Regions from separate parts of the Novosphingobium sp. ZN18A2 genome, predicted to be linked through region 1. Evidence: predicted binding sites of a transcription regulator. Region 1 holds the regulator's gene; each other region holds the start of a gene.

The links. The regulator LexA, encoded in region 1, represses DNA repair genes until DNA is damaged. The targets are predictions, from matches to a motif close to GTTCCNCNCTTGTTCT.
Region 2: a site for LexA is predicted at 1,354-1,369, ahead of recA (recombinase RecA). Genes of this name have one in related genera too.
Region 3: a site for LexA is predicted at 1,871-1,886, ahead of radA (DNA repair protein RadA). Genes of this name have one in related genera too.

The regions. Positions count from the first base shown of each region.
Region 1 covers NZ_CP136651.1:2,242,785-2,247,901, forward strand. The annotation lists gene moaC (cyclic pyranopterin monophosphate synthase MoaC) at 1-423, shown strand, start outside; gene RXV95_RS10780 (molybdopterin molybdotransferase MoeA) at 408-1,637, shown strand; gene lexA (transcriptional repressor LexA) at 1,697-2,413, shown strand; gene RXV95_RS10790 (ComEC/Rec2 family competence protein) at 2,410-4,665, opposite strand; gene gltX (glutamate--tRNA ligase) at 4,694-5,117, shown strand, end outside.
Region 2 covers NZ_CP136651.1:1,115,016-1,120,132, reverse strand. The annotation lists gene RXV95_RS05555 (elongation factor G) at 1-38, shown strand, start outside; gene recA (recombinase RecA) at 210-1,280, opposite strand; gene RXV95_RS05545 (response regulator) at 1,479-3,887, opposite strand; gene RXV95_RS05540 (DUF2062 domain-containing protein) at 3,884-4,489, opposite strand; gene RXV95_RS05535 (DUF2062 domain-containing protein) at 4,490-5,056, opposite strand.
Region 3 covers NZ_CP136651.1:1,897,630-1,902,746, reverse strand. The annotation lists gene RXV95_RS09150 (CvpA family protein) at 1-472, opposite strand, end outside; gene radA (DNA repair protein RadA) at 485-1,855, opposite strand; gene RXV95_RS09140 (hypothetical protein) at 1,977-2,498, shown strand; gene RXV95_RS09135 (SLC13 family permease) at 2,574-4,373, opposite strand; tRNA gene RXV95_RS09130 (tRNA-Leu) at 4,420-4,503, opposite strand; gene RXV95_RS09125 (inositol monophosphatase family protein) at 4,546-5,117, opposite strand, start outside.

The sequences.
Region 1 (5,117 bases):
GATATCGGCGGAAAGGCGGAAACGCATCGCGTGGCCGTGGCCGCCGGGCGGATCGCGATGTCGCAAGAGGCGCTGGCCGCCGTGCGCGAAGGAACCGTGGCGAAGGGCGACGTGCTTGCCACCGCGCGGATTGCCGGCATCATGGCCGCGAAGAAGACCGGCGAACTTATCCCGCTTTGCCACCCGTTGTCGCTTGACGCGGTAAGCGTCGACTTCACCTTTCCGGACGGCGCAATCGAAGCGACCGCAACCGCGTCTCTGACCGGCCGGACCGGCGTTGAAATGGAAGCGATAACAGCGGTTTCCGTCGCGCTTTTGACAATTTACGACATGGCAAAGGCCATCGACAAGGGCATGGTGATCGAAAGCGTTCGCCTGATCGAGAAGCGCGGCGGGAAAAGCGGCACATGGAAGGCCGCGTGAGGGACGCGCCGCGCCAGCCGCCGCTTCCGCTGGAAGAAGCGCAGCGCCGCCTGCTGGACCTTGCGCCCCAATTGCGCATGGAACATCGCGCGGCAGAGGAATGCGCGGGGTTCTACCTTGCCGAACCGCTCAAGGCGCAGCGCAGCCAGCCTGCGCGCCCTGTTTCGGCAATGGACGGTTATGCCTGCCGCGCGGCCGACCTGCCGGGGCCATGCCGCATAGTCGGCGAAAGCGCGGCGGGGCATCCTTTTGCCGGACGGGTAGCCCCCGGCGAGGCGGTGCGCATCTCCACGGGTGCGGTCGTGCCCGAGGGAGCCGATTCCGTACTGTTGCAGGAAGACTGCACGTGCGAGGCAAACCACGTGCGGGTAACGGGTGAGCCGCCCTCGCCCCCGCACCGCCATATCCGCCCGGCGGCGATGGACTTTGCATCCGACAGCGAAATCCTGCCCGCCGGAACCCGGCTTGGCCCCGCGCAGATCGCGCTCGCCATCGCGGGCGGGCACCACCTGTTGCCCGTGCGTGCCATGCCGCGCGTAACCGTGATCGATTCGGGCGACGAACTGGTTGCGCCGGGGGCCGCGTGCGGGGTGCACCAGCTTCCCGCCAGCAACGGCCCAATGCTGGCCGCGATGGCTTCCGCCTATCCCGCCGCCGTTACCCGCGTCGGCCCGGTGCCGGACAGCATCGATGCCATCGTCGCCGCGCTCGACACGCAACCCGCGGCGGATCTTGTGGTGACGAGCGGCGGTGCATCGGTTGGCGATCATGACCTGATCCGCCCCGCGCTGGCCGAAATCGGCGCGGAACTGGCGTTCTGGCGCGTGGCGATAAAGCCGGGCAAGCCGCTGCTGGTGGCCCGCAGGGGCAAGCAGCTGATCCTGGGCTTGCCGGGCAATCCGGCGTCGGCCTTTGTCACCGGCTGGCTGTTCATGCTGCCTCTGTTGCGCAAGGCACTGGGAAGCGCCCACCCGCTACCCACCACCATTCCCGCCACGTTGGGCGCGCCGATGGCGCGTGGCGGAAGCCGGATGGAGTTCATCCGGGCACGCTGGGACGGCGAATGCGTGGTGCCCGAATCGCTTCAGGATTCGGGTGCGCTTTCCCCCCTTGCCCATGCCAACGCGCTGATCGTGCGCAAGGCCGGCGCGCCCGAACGCCCGGCGGGAGACGTAGTGCCAACATATGTCCTGGGGCTGGACGGGGTTACTTGACGAGTAGCGAATCGTTTCGTATCTGTTCCGCATTCGTTCACCACACGGAGTGGCGCGAGATGCTGACCCGCAAGCAGCACGAACTGCTGACTTTCATCCAGTCGAAGCTCGAGGAATCGGGCATTTCCCCGTCTTTCGAGGAAATGAAGGACGCGCTGGACCTCAAATCGAAGTCGGGCGTGCACCGGCTGATTTCCGCGCTGGAAGAACGCGGCTTCATCCGCCGCCTGCCAAACCGGGCAAGGGCGCTGGAAGTGCTCAAGCAGCCCGATGCGGTCGCCGCCCGTCCCAAGGCTGCGGCGCCCGCTGCGGCCAATGCGAACACGGCAACCGGCGTGGTGCGCGGCGGACAGGCATCGCGGCCTGCTCCTGCCAATCCGGCCCCTGCCAACGACGTGGTGGAAATCCCGCTGCACGGCCGCATCGCGGCGGGCGTCCCGATCGAGGCGCTGGAAGATAGCGCGACCCTACCCGTCCCCGCCGCCCTGCTTGGCTCGGGCGAACATTATGCGCTTGAGGTTTCGGGCGATTCGATGGTGGAAGCCGGCATCCTTGACGGCGACTATGCGCTTGTCCGCCGCACCGACACGGCCCGCGATGGCGAAATCGTGGTGGCGCTGGTGCGTGGAGAGGAAGCGACGCTGAAATACCTTCGCCGCGAAGACGGGCTTGTGCGCCTCGATCCGGCAAACGCTGCTTACGAACCGCAAATCTACCGACCGGACGAAGTGCAGGTGCAGGGCCGTCTGGCGGGGCTGTTGCGCCGCTATCACTAAGGCACGTTCGCGCTGGCCGGTTTGACGTCCGTCGCGGTGGGTGCCGGCCGCGTGGTCGGGCGTTTGATGTAGGTTCGTTGCCCGCCAAGGCGTTCCCATCCGTGTCGTCCCTGCTGGCTTGCAACGCTGGTGACGCGCCGGCTTTCCAGATCGATGGAAAGCCCGCCCGCCCGTTCGAGGAAGCGTCTGTCCGCCTTGATCCAGCGCGGACGGCAGCTTGACGGAAGCCAGCGATCGGCGATGACGATATCTGCCCGTTCGCAAGCAGCGGCCAATGCCAGTGCATCCACCCTGTAACGGCTGCGCGCCATCAGCAGGTGCCAGTTCCTGCCGCCGCGCCGAATCGTGACGCTGCAGAAATCGGGACTGCAGCGCGCGCCCGGCGATCCGGCCACCGGTGCAGGCTCTCCCGCCCTGCCAGCCATTTCTTTCAGGTTGTCGCGCGTATAGCTGCTTCGCCCCTCGCGCAGGATGAACAGATCGTGCCCCGCGCCGGCAATCGCGACATTGCGACCGTCACCCGTCACAAGGACATCGGGTGGTTTCACGAAGGCAAGACCCGCCACGCCCAGTCCGATCGGAACCAGCCCGGCCAGGCGGACCCTGCCGCTCCACAGTGCCAGCCACAGTCCGCCGCCCACGAAAAGCGCAAACGCAGCGCCCCCCATCGCGGGCATCAGCGTGACAGCGCCCGGACGACTCGCGGTGAAACGGGCGATGGCGATCAGGAGGTCGAGCGATTGGCCCGCCAGCCACCACACAGGCGCGCCGATATGCGCAAGGTCGAGCACAAGCGCGACTGCGATCAGCGGCATCGAAACGAAGGTCGTCAGCGGGATGGCGATTACGTTGGCCAGCGCGCCATAGACGCCGGCACGATGAAAGTGGAACAGGCCGATGGGCATAAGGACCAGTTCGATCACGACGCCGGTTGCCAGAAGAACGGCCGCGCCACGCGCAAGGCGCCGAACCGGACCTTCCTCTCGCGGCGCGGCGAACGCCTTCATCGGCGCGGAGGAATGAAGCGCAACGATCGCGATGACCGCCGCGAAGCTCAACTGGAAGCTGGGACCGGCCACCGCCTCGGGCCAGAACGCCATGACGAACAGCGCGGCCGCCGCTACCAGCCGCATGGACAGCGGATCGCGCCCCAGCGCCAGCGCCCCCAGCACCAGCACCGCACCGATGCACGAACGCACCGTCGGAACCTGCGCGCCGGTCAGCAAGGTATAGAAAATACCCGTCACCGCCCCCGCCCCCGCTGCGACGAGTGGCAACCGCACGCGCAGCGCCAATGCGGGCCAAAGCGCGAGCAGCCGGACGGTGAGGAAATAGGCGGCGGCAATCACCGCGCTGACGTGCAGCCCGCTGATCGACAGAAGATGCGTAAGCCCCGCATCGCGCATCGCGTCTTCGTCCGCCTTGCGGATTCCGCCCCGGTCGCCACTGGCGAAGGCCGCCGCGATCGCCCCCGGCGTTCCGCCAAGATGCGCGCGCACATGGCGCGACAGCGCGTGTTGCAATGCGCGCATCGTGCCGCCGCCGCGCGAGGACTTGACAAGGGTCGGCCTGCCCAGCGCGCTGCCCGTCGCCGCCCACCCGCGAAACCACGCCGTGCGCGCGAAATCGTAAGCCCCTGGAAGCATCGGCCCCGCCGGCGGCATCAGCCGCGCCTTTACGCGGATTACCGCGCCTTCCCTGTAATCCGGCGCATCCAACTTCTGCAGCAGGTTGATCCGCACCCTTGCCGCCCGGTCAACGCCGTCGATCCGGGCATCGAGTACAAGCCGCACACGCTCATGCGCGGGCTGCACTTGCCGGTCCACGATGCGCCCCAGAACCGTGGTCACCATTCGTCCGGGCAACGGTTGGACTCCGGCAAGCGCGGACTTCGTCCAGATCGTCGCGCAGCCTGCCGCCGCCATCACGGCAAGGCCCATGGTCGCGCCAAGCAGCACCGGGTATTTGCCCGCCAGGGCGCCCTCGCAAGCCAGCATCGCACCCGCCAACACAGCGCAGGCCGCGCAACCGGCGATAAGCACGGTCCATTCCGGCCATCCGGGAAGAACAAACCACGCGGCAATCCCGCATGCGAAAGCAACGGCCAGCCAGGGGCCGCGTTCGAACGGATGGGCGGCCAGAAACTTTTCCGCAGTGCGGCAAACGCTGGACAATCGGGGAAATCTGTCCCAATGCCGCGCCGTCCCGGCAATGTCGCCCAAGGGTGCGGCGGCTGCTTTACCGGGCGCCATGAGCCAAAAGGAAAGGATCGCGCGGCCGATGGCAAGCGCTAACGCAACCGATTCAGCAGCAACGGGAAAAACCCCGGTCGTAACCCGCTTCGCCCCCTCGCCCACGGGGTTCCTTCACATCGGCGGTGCACGCACTGCGCTGTTCAACTGGCTGTTCGCGCGCCATCACGGCGGCAAGTACCTGCTGCGGATCGAGGATACCGACCGCGCCCGATCCACCGAACCGGCCATTGCCGCCATTTTCGACGGATTGAACTGGCTCGGCCTTGGCGGAGACGAAGAGCCGGTGTTCCAGTTCGCCCGGTCGGACCGTCATGCCCAAGTCGCGCAACAGCTGCTGGACGCGGGCCAGGCATACCGCTGCTATCTGACACCCGAAGAATTGAAGGCTCGGCGCGAAAAGGCGCAGGCCGAGCGCCGCCCGTTCCGCATAGAAAGCGAATGGCGCGATG
Region 2 (5,117 bases), 1.1 Mb from region 1:
GCGAAGTGGTGAAGGAGCGGGCGGTAGAGCTGGCCTGATCTTTGCGTCATTGGCACGCGCGCGCCGGAACCGCGCATACCGTGATCGCGCGCACCGAAACTGGGCACACCGGGGCTGCGCATAAAGGAAACCGCCGCGCCCCTGCCGGGGGGCGCGGCGGCTTTTGGGTTTCGCGGCCGGGCGCGGGGTTGCCCGGCCGCGCTCGAGGATCAGGCGTCGTCGTCCGCGTCCGGACCCGTCATCATCTCCTCGGCCACCCGGTCGGTGTGGCCGCGGATCGCAGCTTCCAGCCGGGAACACATTTCGGGATTTTCCTTGAGGAAGGTCTTGGCGTTTTCACGGCCCTGGCCGATCCGCACACTGTCATAGCTGAACCATGAACCGGACTTTTCCACCACCCCGGCCTTCACGCCAAGATCCAGGATCTCACCGATCTTGGAAATGCCCTCGCCATACATGATGTCGAATTCAACCTGCTTGAACGGCGGGGCGACCTTGTTCTTCACAACCTTCACGCGGGTGGCATTGCCGATCACCTCGTCCCGGTCTTTGATCTGGCCCGTGCGGCGGATGTCGAGCCGCACAGAGGCATAGAACTTGAGCGCGTTGCCACCGGTCGTCGTCTCGGGGTTCCCGTACATCACGCCGATCTTCATGCGCAGCTGGTTGATGAAGATCACCATGCAGCGCGAGCGGCTGATCGAACCGGTCAGCTTGCGCAGCGACTGGCTCATCAGGCGGGCCTGAAGGCCGACGTGGCTGTCGCCCATCTCGCCCTCGATTTCAGCGCGGGGGACGAGAGCTGCGACCGAATCGACCACCAGCACGTCGATCGCGTTCGACCGCACCAGCGTATCGGTGATTTCCAGCGCCTGTTCGCCCGTATCGGGCTGCGAAACAATCAGCTCGTCGATGTCGACGCCCAGCTTCTTGGCATAGACCGGGTCGAGCGCGTGTTCCGCGTCGACGAAGGCCGCCGTGCCGCCGGCCTTCTGCGCTTCCGCGATAACGTGGAGCGCCAACGTCGTCTTGCCAGAGCTTTCCGGGCCGTAAACCTCTATCACCCGGCCGCGCGGCAATCCGCCGATGCCCAGCGCGATATCCAGCCCCAGGCTGCCGGTGGAGATCGCTTCGACCTGCATGGTCTCTTTCGATCCGAGCTTCATCGCGCTGCCCTTGCCGAACGCGCGATCTATCTGTGCAAGCGCCGCATCAAGCGCCTTCTGCCGGTCCATGTCCTTGTCTTTGCCTTCCTGAATGAGCTTGAGCTGCGCCGCCATGGCTACGTCCCCTTGCCTAGAGTTGGCTCACACGAACCGTCAACAGGCGCAGTTGTATCCTGTTTGTTCTTATGGAACAAGAGGGGAACAATATTTTCGTTCCAACCCGAACGGACCGTTTTATTTCAATGGTTTATGCATCACGCAAAACGATCAGGCTTTGCACGTCCGTTCCACATCGCGCCAGATCGGTGTGATTTATCCCCCGCGAAGCGCGGTCTCCACCGCCGCGACGATCTGCGGAACGCTGAACGGCTTGGCCAGGAAATACATGTCGGGGATGTCGATGTCCTTGCGCAACTGCTCTTCGGCATAGCCGGACATGAACATCACCGGCAGGTCGGGCAGCAGGCGGCGGATCTCCCGCGCCATTGCCGGGCCGTCCATGCTGGGCATAACCACGTCGGTCAGCACCAGGTCGAACTTGCCGCCAGAAGCGATGGCGTCCAGCCCTTCCTCGCCATCGGCGGCAGTGGTCACTTCGTAACCCTGCCGGGTCAGCGCGCGCTCTGCCACGGCGCGCACGGTATCCTCGTCCTCGACAAGCAGGATACTGCCGCCGCCGCTCCATTCGCGTTTCTTCGCGGGCGCCTGCTTTTCCGCTGCCAACGGTTCTTCCGGAGCCGGGACATGGACCGGCAGGTAGATGGAGAAGCGCGTGCCCTGCCCCACTTCGCTTTCCGCGAAGATGAAGCCGCCCGATTGCTTCACGATGCCGTAAACCGTGGACAGGCCCAGTCCGGTGCCCTTGCCCTTTTCCTTGGTCGTGAAGAACGGTTCGAAGATCTTGCCGATCTGCGCGGGCTTGATGCCGTGACCGTTATCCTCAACCACCAGCGCGGTATAATCCCCGATCGGCAGGATCTCGCTCTTCATCGCGCGCACGTCCTGCGCGGTCACGCGGCGGGTGGCGAGCTTGAGCACGCCGCCCTGGTTCCCGGCCATCGCATCGCGCGCGTTCACGGCAAGGTTGAGCAGCACCTGTTCAAGCTGCACCGGATCGGCGCGAACAAGGCCCAGGTCACGGTCGTGCCGCACCACCAGTTCAATCTTTTCACCCAGCAAGCGCTTGAGCAGCGCCGAAACCTCGGAAACGACGTCCGGCAGTTGCAGCACTTCGGGCCGCAGCGTCTGTTGCCGAGAAAAGGCCAGCAATTGCCGCGTCAGCGAAGCCGCGCGATTCGAATTGGCCTTTACCTGCTGGATATCGTCATAATCGCTGTCGCCCGGCGTATGGCGCATCAGCATCAGGTCGCAATATCCGATGATCGCGGTCAGCACGTTGTTGAAATCGTGCGCCACGCCGCCGGCCAGCTGGCCCACCGCCTGCATCTTGGTGGCCTGCGCAATTTCCCGCTTGAGGCGGGTTTCCTCGCTCGAATCCTTCAGGGAAAGCAGCACCGAGCCCTCGCCCAGCCCGCGCACGCCCGCTAGGCTGAGGGACACCGGCTCTTCCGGCGAAACGCGCAGCCGCACGGCCACGTCGCCCGCCGCATTCGCGCCGCCCTGGGCGTGGCGACGCACCGCATCGGACAGGGCAGACTTGTCTTCTCGGATCACAAGATCAGAAGGATAGGGCGGGATCGCACCTTCCTCGCATCCCGCGGCGCGCAGGAAAGCGCTGTTGGCGAACAAGAAGCGACCGTCCCTGTCCGTCATCGCCAGACCCAGCGGCAGACGCGAGAGCAGCGCCTCTATCTGCGGCAGCCCTGTGCGTGCATCCCCCATGCCGCCCTGGTTGTCGATCAGCATGAACAGCGACGGCGTCCGGGCAGGATCGGGATCGTCCGGACCGTCCGGGTCCGCAACGGGAAAGTGCAATATGCGGACCGGAACGCCCTTGGTCCCTTCGCGCGCATAGAAAATCCGCTCCTGATCGTCGGAGCGGAGGAACGAGACGAAATCGCTTCCGGCAATATCCGCGCTGTCCTCTCCCGTCGCGCGCAGGGCAAACGCGGGATTGGCGGCGAGCACCGTTCCGTCGGGCGCGACGACCGCGGCCTGCGCGCCTTCGCGCGCCAGCGCCCGGCCCAATTTGCCGCCGATATGGCCGATCATGTCCCCGACGATATCGCCGGTGACGAGCGGCGTGAAACGCCAGACGAGATGATCCCCGCCGCGCCCCGCGCGTTCGACGACGCCGGTCCAGCTGCCGCTTTCGGATTCGAGCGCTTCGGTTTCGGCCCTCCCGTCGCGCCAGGCGCTGCGCGTCGTTTCCTCCAGCGCTGCTGCGGAGGACGGTTCGAACGGAAGGCGCGGCGGCGCGGCAGCGGCACCGAACCAGTCGGTAAAGCGGCGATTGGCGCAGACAAGGCGACCGGCGCGGTCCGTGATGGCCACGGCCATGTCGTCGCGCTCTATCGCGGCGTGCGTAACGGACCAGTCGGGCGACGCGAAATCGGGCGCGGGCTCGGCACTGGGCCTGCGCGCAAGGACAAGCACGATAGCGCCCAGGGAAACGACGGCGGCAAGGAACGCCGCGCCCAGCAGCAATTGCCCGGAAACCAGCCACAGCAAAACGGCGCTGGCCAACATCGCCAGTCCCGCAAGCGCAACGTCGCGGGCGGGCGCCACACCTTCCGCCAGGCGATCCGCGTCTCCGCTCATGCGCCCCACACTCCGCCCGTGCCGTCCGGCCCGCCCGCCGCGGCGTCAAGCCGGCTGCGGCGGCGACGCGCGACCCGCCAGCGCCAGATCCACGACGAAAGGACATAGCCGACAAGCGCGCACGTGGTGGCGATAACCAGCAGGCCGATCGCGGTATCCTCTCCCGCGCCAGTCAGCCGGGTAAGCAACTGGTCGGCCTGGGTCTGCTGTATCGCCGTCGCCATGGGCGCAACCTGCGTCATCGCATCGGCATGGAGCAAGGCCTCTCCGATACGATAGCCAAGCCACCAGATTCCCGCGACCGTGAACGGATTGCCGATGAATGTGGCGGCAAGCGCGACCGGAACGTTCGCGCGCACGAACACCGCCAGCGCGGCCGCGACAAGGAAGTGCGCCATCGGGATGATAGTGCCGATGAACAACCCCAGCGCGACGCCGCGCGGAACCGATCGGCGCGTGAAGCGCCACAGTTCGGGTCGCAGGATGTTGTGCGAGAACGGCTTCAGCCAGCGGTTGTTCGCCAGCTGGTCGCGCGTGGGGACAAGCCGGTGGAACCAGCCCCGCCTTGCCTCAGGTTGTTCGTTGCGTTTCGTGTCAGCCATTCAGGCCGTCACATGGCCCCTTGCCCGCGCGCTGTCGAGACGCGTTTTCCGCTTGCGCGCAACGCGCCAGCGCCAGACCCAGCCGGTGACCAGATAGCTGACGGCGGAGGCGACGACCGCGATCACCACCAGGCCGAAGGCGGTCACCAGCGTTGCGCCGGTAAGCCATTGCAGCGCCTTGTCGAACTCGGTCTGCGCCATCGCGGTGCTGACGGGAGCCACCACCGTGGCCGCATCCACGCGCAGCATCACGCTGCCCACCTGGTAGGCGGCAATCCAGATCAGCGGCGTGGTGAAGGGATTGGTGACGAACGTTGTCGCCGCCGCCACCGGCACGTTGGCACGGATGGTGAAGCTGAACAGCGCGGCAAAGAATATCTGCGCGAACGGCACGATGATGCCCACCAGCATCCCCAGCGCGACACCGCGCGGCACCGAACGCCGGGTGAAACGCCACAGGTCGGAACGCAACACGCGATGGGCGAACGGGCGCATGAACCTGTTGGCGGCAAGCCCTTCCCGCGTCGGCATGTTGCGCGCGGCCCAACGTGTGATCTTCCTGTTCATGATCCCGTCAAGAAATGGGCGTCCAACCGGTCCCGTTCAAGTGGCGGACACCATGACACAG
Region 3 (5,117 bases), 350 kb from region 1:
TCATGGTCATCAGCTCTTCGCTTGCAGCATTGAGGAAGGGGTACGTCCGCCCTTGCGAGATCCAGGTCGGACGCCCCTGCGCACCCCAGACGACATCGTATCCGAAAACGACGATCGCGAACGCCAGGACAACGATGATGAAGCCCTTTATCGCGCCGAAACCGAACCCCAGGACGCGGTCGATCGGGCCGAGGACCGATGTCCTGCTCGCCCTTCCGGCGCTGCGGGCAATCACCTTGGTCAGCACATAGGGCACCAGCATCAGAAGCACGAAAGCAAGCACGCCCGCCCCCGTCTCGCTATCGACATAAGGCGTGATGATCGCCGTCAGCGGTTCATGGAAATAGTGCACCGCGAAAAGCGCGATGCACCACGCCGCAAGCGACAGGATTTCCTCGGTAAAACCGCGAAAGAACCCGCCGACGGCTGCGAATCCGGCCACCGCGAACACAACATAATCGAGACTTGTCATTGTGGAGGGAATTTATGAGCCACCCATCACCCGGTCAACGAGGTTCGGAAGTAAATCCAGACCGGCATAGCGCATTTCCTTCGCCCCGCCATTTTCGCAGCCCGACGGCCCAAATGCGCAATCGAATCCCAGCTTGGCCGCCTCTTTCAACCGCGTGGCAGCGTGAGCGACCGGCCGCACCTCTCCGGCCAGCGAAACTTCACCGAACCATATTCCCGATTGCGGCAAGGGCCGATCGGCCAGCGCAGAGACAAGCGCGGCTGCAACGGCGATATCGGCGGCCGGATCGGACAGCCGGTATCCCCCCGCGACATTCAGATAGACTTCGGCCGACGAGAAATTGAGTCCGCATCGCGCCTCCAGCACGGCAAGAAGCATCGCCAGCCTTCCATTGTCCCAACCGACAACGGCGCGGCGCGGCGTCGCCCCGCTGGCAAGGCGAACGGTCAGCGCCTGGATTTCGACCAGAACCGGTCGCGTGCCTTCCAGCGCGGGGAAAACCGCACTACCGGCCACCGGACTGTCTCGTCCTGACAGGAACAGCATCGACGGGTTGGCAACTTCTTCAAGGCCCTGACCGGCCATTGCGAAAACGCCGATCTCGTCCACAGCGCCGAAGCGATTTTTCAGTGCGCGCAGTATGCGATACTGGTGGCTTCGTTCTCCCTCGAAGCTCATCACCACGTCCACCATGTGTTCCAGCACACGCGGACCGGCGATGGCGCCGTCCTTGGTCACGTGGCCGACAAGAACCAGCGCGGCCCCGCTTTCCTTGGCGTAGCGTATCAGCTCGAATGCGCATCCACGCACCTGGCTGACGGTTCCCGGCGCACCTTCGATCTGGTCGGAATGCATGGTCTGGATCGAATCGATGACCAGCAGGCGCGGTGCACCCGTCCGGCCAAGCGTTGTCAAAATGTCGCGAACCGACGTGGCGGATGCGAGCCGGATCGGTGCCTTGCCCAGGCCCAGGCGGTCCGCCCGCAATCGTACCTGGTCGGCTGCCTCTTCCCCGCTGATGTAAACGACATCTCCACCGGAGGACGCGATCCGGGCGGCAGCCTGCAACAGCAGCGTCGATTTGCCGATCCCCGGATCGCCGCCCATCAGGACGGCGGAACCCGGCACAAGGCCACCGCCAAGCGCGCGGTCGAATTCCGCCACGCCAGTGGAAAGGCGACGGGGCAAAGCAACAGGCGAATCGAGCGAGACGAATTCGAACGCCCGCCCTCCCCCGGAAAGATCGTGCTTTGCAGAAAACACCGTTTCGGGCGCTTCTTCGGCGAGCGTGTTCCATTCCGCACAATCGGGGCACTGGCCCTGCCATCTGTGGGAAATACTGCCACAGGCCTGGCAGACATAGCGGCGTTTGGGCTTGGCCATATGCTGTCGATAGTTGGAACATTTGAGGAACGCAAGCCCGCCGCACTGTCGCTGGCCACGAAATCCTAACCATGTTCGCAAGCCCTGTCGTTAATTTCCGTTTGCCAAATACAGTCACCTTATGAGTGTTATAGACGGACCCGTTCTGGGCATCAGCCCGAAGATGTATCGGCACTTCGCGATCGCCACGATCGCGATTGCCGCAATCGTGGCGATGTTCGCCGACGACAGCCACCGACAGGCCGTTGCCGCCAACATTCACCAGCGCGAACGCAAAGTCGCCCTGCAACGGCAAGAGCGCGACAAGCTGGGCATCACCTACAAGGTGGGTGCCACGCCGAAGGAGCCTGCGCATTGGGGCTCTGAATCACCGGGAAATTTTGGATCGCCCACGATCCACGTCGCCGGCGACGGCGGCAGCGCGGTCTATTCCACCGCGGCGGACTTCGGTCCGGGCGGCCATCTCCAGATCGATCGGGCCGCGATTGCCAGGATGACGCCCTTGCAACGCGCGGCCTATTTCAAAAGACTGGAAGAAGAACGTCGCAGGGAAGAGGCGGAAGGCCCGTCCCGCCCGACGGAAGCCCAGGTCGACAGCCTGATTGCCGCATCGGCCGCGCGTTCAGGGGCCGATGTTAACTAAACCGGCGGCGCCAAGGTGACACCGCTACGTGCCCGGCACCGCCTGACTCCGGGGGAATCCATCCAACGAGACGGGTCAGAGCTGGAACTTCACTGCAAGAAGGATCGATAGCGTGACGACCATCAGGCCGATCAGCGGCACGCCCATGCGCACATAGTCGCGGAAGCGGTATCCGCCCTCGCTCATGATCAACATGTTGGTCTGGTATGCAATTGGCGTCGCATAGCACAGGTTGCAGCCGAACAGGACGGCAAGGATCAGTGGCTCGGCCGGTAAGCCCAGCTTTTGGGCGATGTTGAACGCGATAGGCGTGCCCACCGTTGCCGCTGTTGCGTTGGAAGCGAAGTTGGTAAGCAGCGTGCTGAACAGCATGATCGCCGCCAGCACACCCGCCGGCGGCAGGAATTGCAGAACGGCGGCGAACACCTGGCCCAGCCAACCCGCCGCGCCGCTTTCCAGCACAAGACGGCCGACCGCGATGCTCGCCGCGACGAGAACGATGACCTTGGCAGACAAGGCTTGGCCGATCCGGTCGAACCGCACACACCCGGTGATCAGCATGGCGATGGACCCGCCCAGCGCGGCAATCGCAATCGGCAGGATGCCGATGGATGCGGTGAAAACCGATCCGAACATGATGCCAAGCGCCAGCAGCGCCTTGGAACGGCGCGGAACTTCACGGAAACTGTCAAGCAACAGCAGGCTGTCCGCTTCGGCAAAGTCCTGCAAGCGGCGCATGGTGCCCATCGCCAGAAGCACGTCGCCTTCGCGCAGCGTCTCGCGCGCGCCGGGATAGCGCGGCTGCGAGATCATGCCGGTGCGTGCCGGTTTGTGGATACCAAGAATCGCGACGCCGTGGTTTTCGCCTATGCCGGACGTTTCCAGTGTATGGCCGACAAGCCGCGAATCCGCAGTCACCGCCAGTTCGGCGACAACGACGACTTCACCATGGCGACTTGCCTCGTTGGTGATCTGTTCGAGAATCCAGCCCGGTGCCGCCGCGCCTTTCAGCAGGCGGATCGCCTCTTCCAGCGCTTCGTGCGTTCCGGTGATGCGGACATCCTGCCCTTCGGCCAGCGGCAGGGAAAGTTCGGGATCGAGCTCGCTGTGTTGCGGCAGGCGCTTGCGCACTTGGTCCAGCGGCTTGCCGATCAGGTCGCTTCCCGCGCCGACGCGCAGGCGGCTGATGAAGCGGCGCTGTGCAATCTCTTCCGGCCCGCTGTTGTCGGGAAGAAGGCGCGGCGCGACCAGCCAGAGATAGGGCAACGCGACCAGCGCCGCTATGGCCACGATCGGCGTGAAATGGAACACGTTCATGTGCGGCATGCCAAGATCGCTGGCAATCGACACCACAAGCAGGTTGGTCGACGTGCCGATGGTCGTCGCCATACCCCCGATCAGGACGGCGGCGTTGAGCGGCATCAGCGTTTTCGATGTCGGCATGACTCCGCGCGTCGCAAGCTGGACGAAGATCGGCAGCAGCAGAACCAGCACCGGCGTATCGTTGATCATCATCGACAGGCCGAATGCCATCAGCAGGGAAAACAGCATCCCCAACTGGCGGTTGATCTTCCACACGCGCTCTACAAACCGTGCCGCCGGCTCAAGTGCGCCGGTCGTCACCAGCCCGCGCCCCATCACCATCAGAGCGCAGATCGTGATCAGGGCGTAATGGCCGAATCCCGAAAAGGCGAGTTCCAGCCCTTCGGTGGGGGCACCGCCGGGAAGCGGATATACGTATAGCACCAGCGCGATAAGCGCGATGGTGAGAAGCGAAACGATTTCTACCCCAACCTTTGCCCGGGCAAAGGCCCAGAACATTGCGACCGTGATCGCCATTGCGATCGTCGCGTGGAGCGAGGGGATATAGGCCATCACCCGTGATCTACAGGTCCGCCGGTCAAACGCCAATCTTCGACGATGGTGCCCCTGGCCCGACTCGAACGGGCACGTCTTTCGACAAACGATTTTGAGTCGTTCGCGTCTACCATTCCGCCACAGGGGCACGGGATCGGCGCGGGGTTCCTACCCGCGCCGCGACATTGCATCAAGCGCCCGTTTTCAATGCACCGGCAACAAGTTTGTGCAGGCGCGAGTGAAGATTGTCGTTCGCGGCCAGAACCGTCTGGTCGCAAATGGCCAGCGACCGGCCGCGATAGTCCGAAACGAACCCGCCCGCTTCACGAACCAGCAGGCATCCGGCCGCGGTATCCCACGGAGAAAGCGCGCTTTCCCAGAACCCGTCGTAACGCCCGGCGGCAACCCATGCGAGATCCAGCGCGGCCGACCCGAAGCGACGGATGCCCGCGACGCGGGGCGCCAGTTCGTGATAGATCTTCGTCCATTCGCCCATGTCGCCGCGCCCCGAAAACGGGATGCCTGTGGCAACCAGCGATTCGTCGAGATGGCGGCGACCGGAAACGCGCAGCCGGCGGTCCTGCAGCCACGCGCCGCGGCTCTTTTCCGCCCAGAAGCTCTCATCGGTCATCGGCTGGTAAACCAGGCCGGCCGTCACTTCGCCCCAGCCAGAACCGTCCAGCTTGGGCTCCTGCACGGCAATCGAAATCGCGAAGTGCGGAATGCCGTGAAGAAAATTGCTGGTGCCGTCGAGCGGATCGA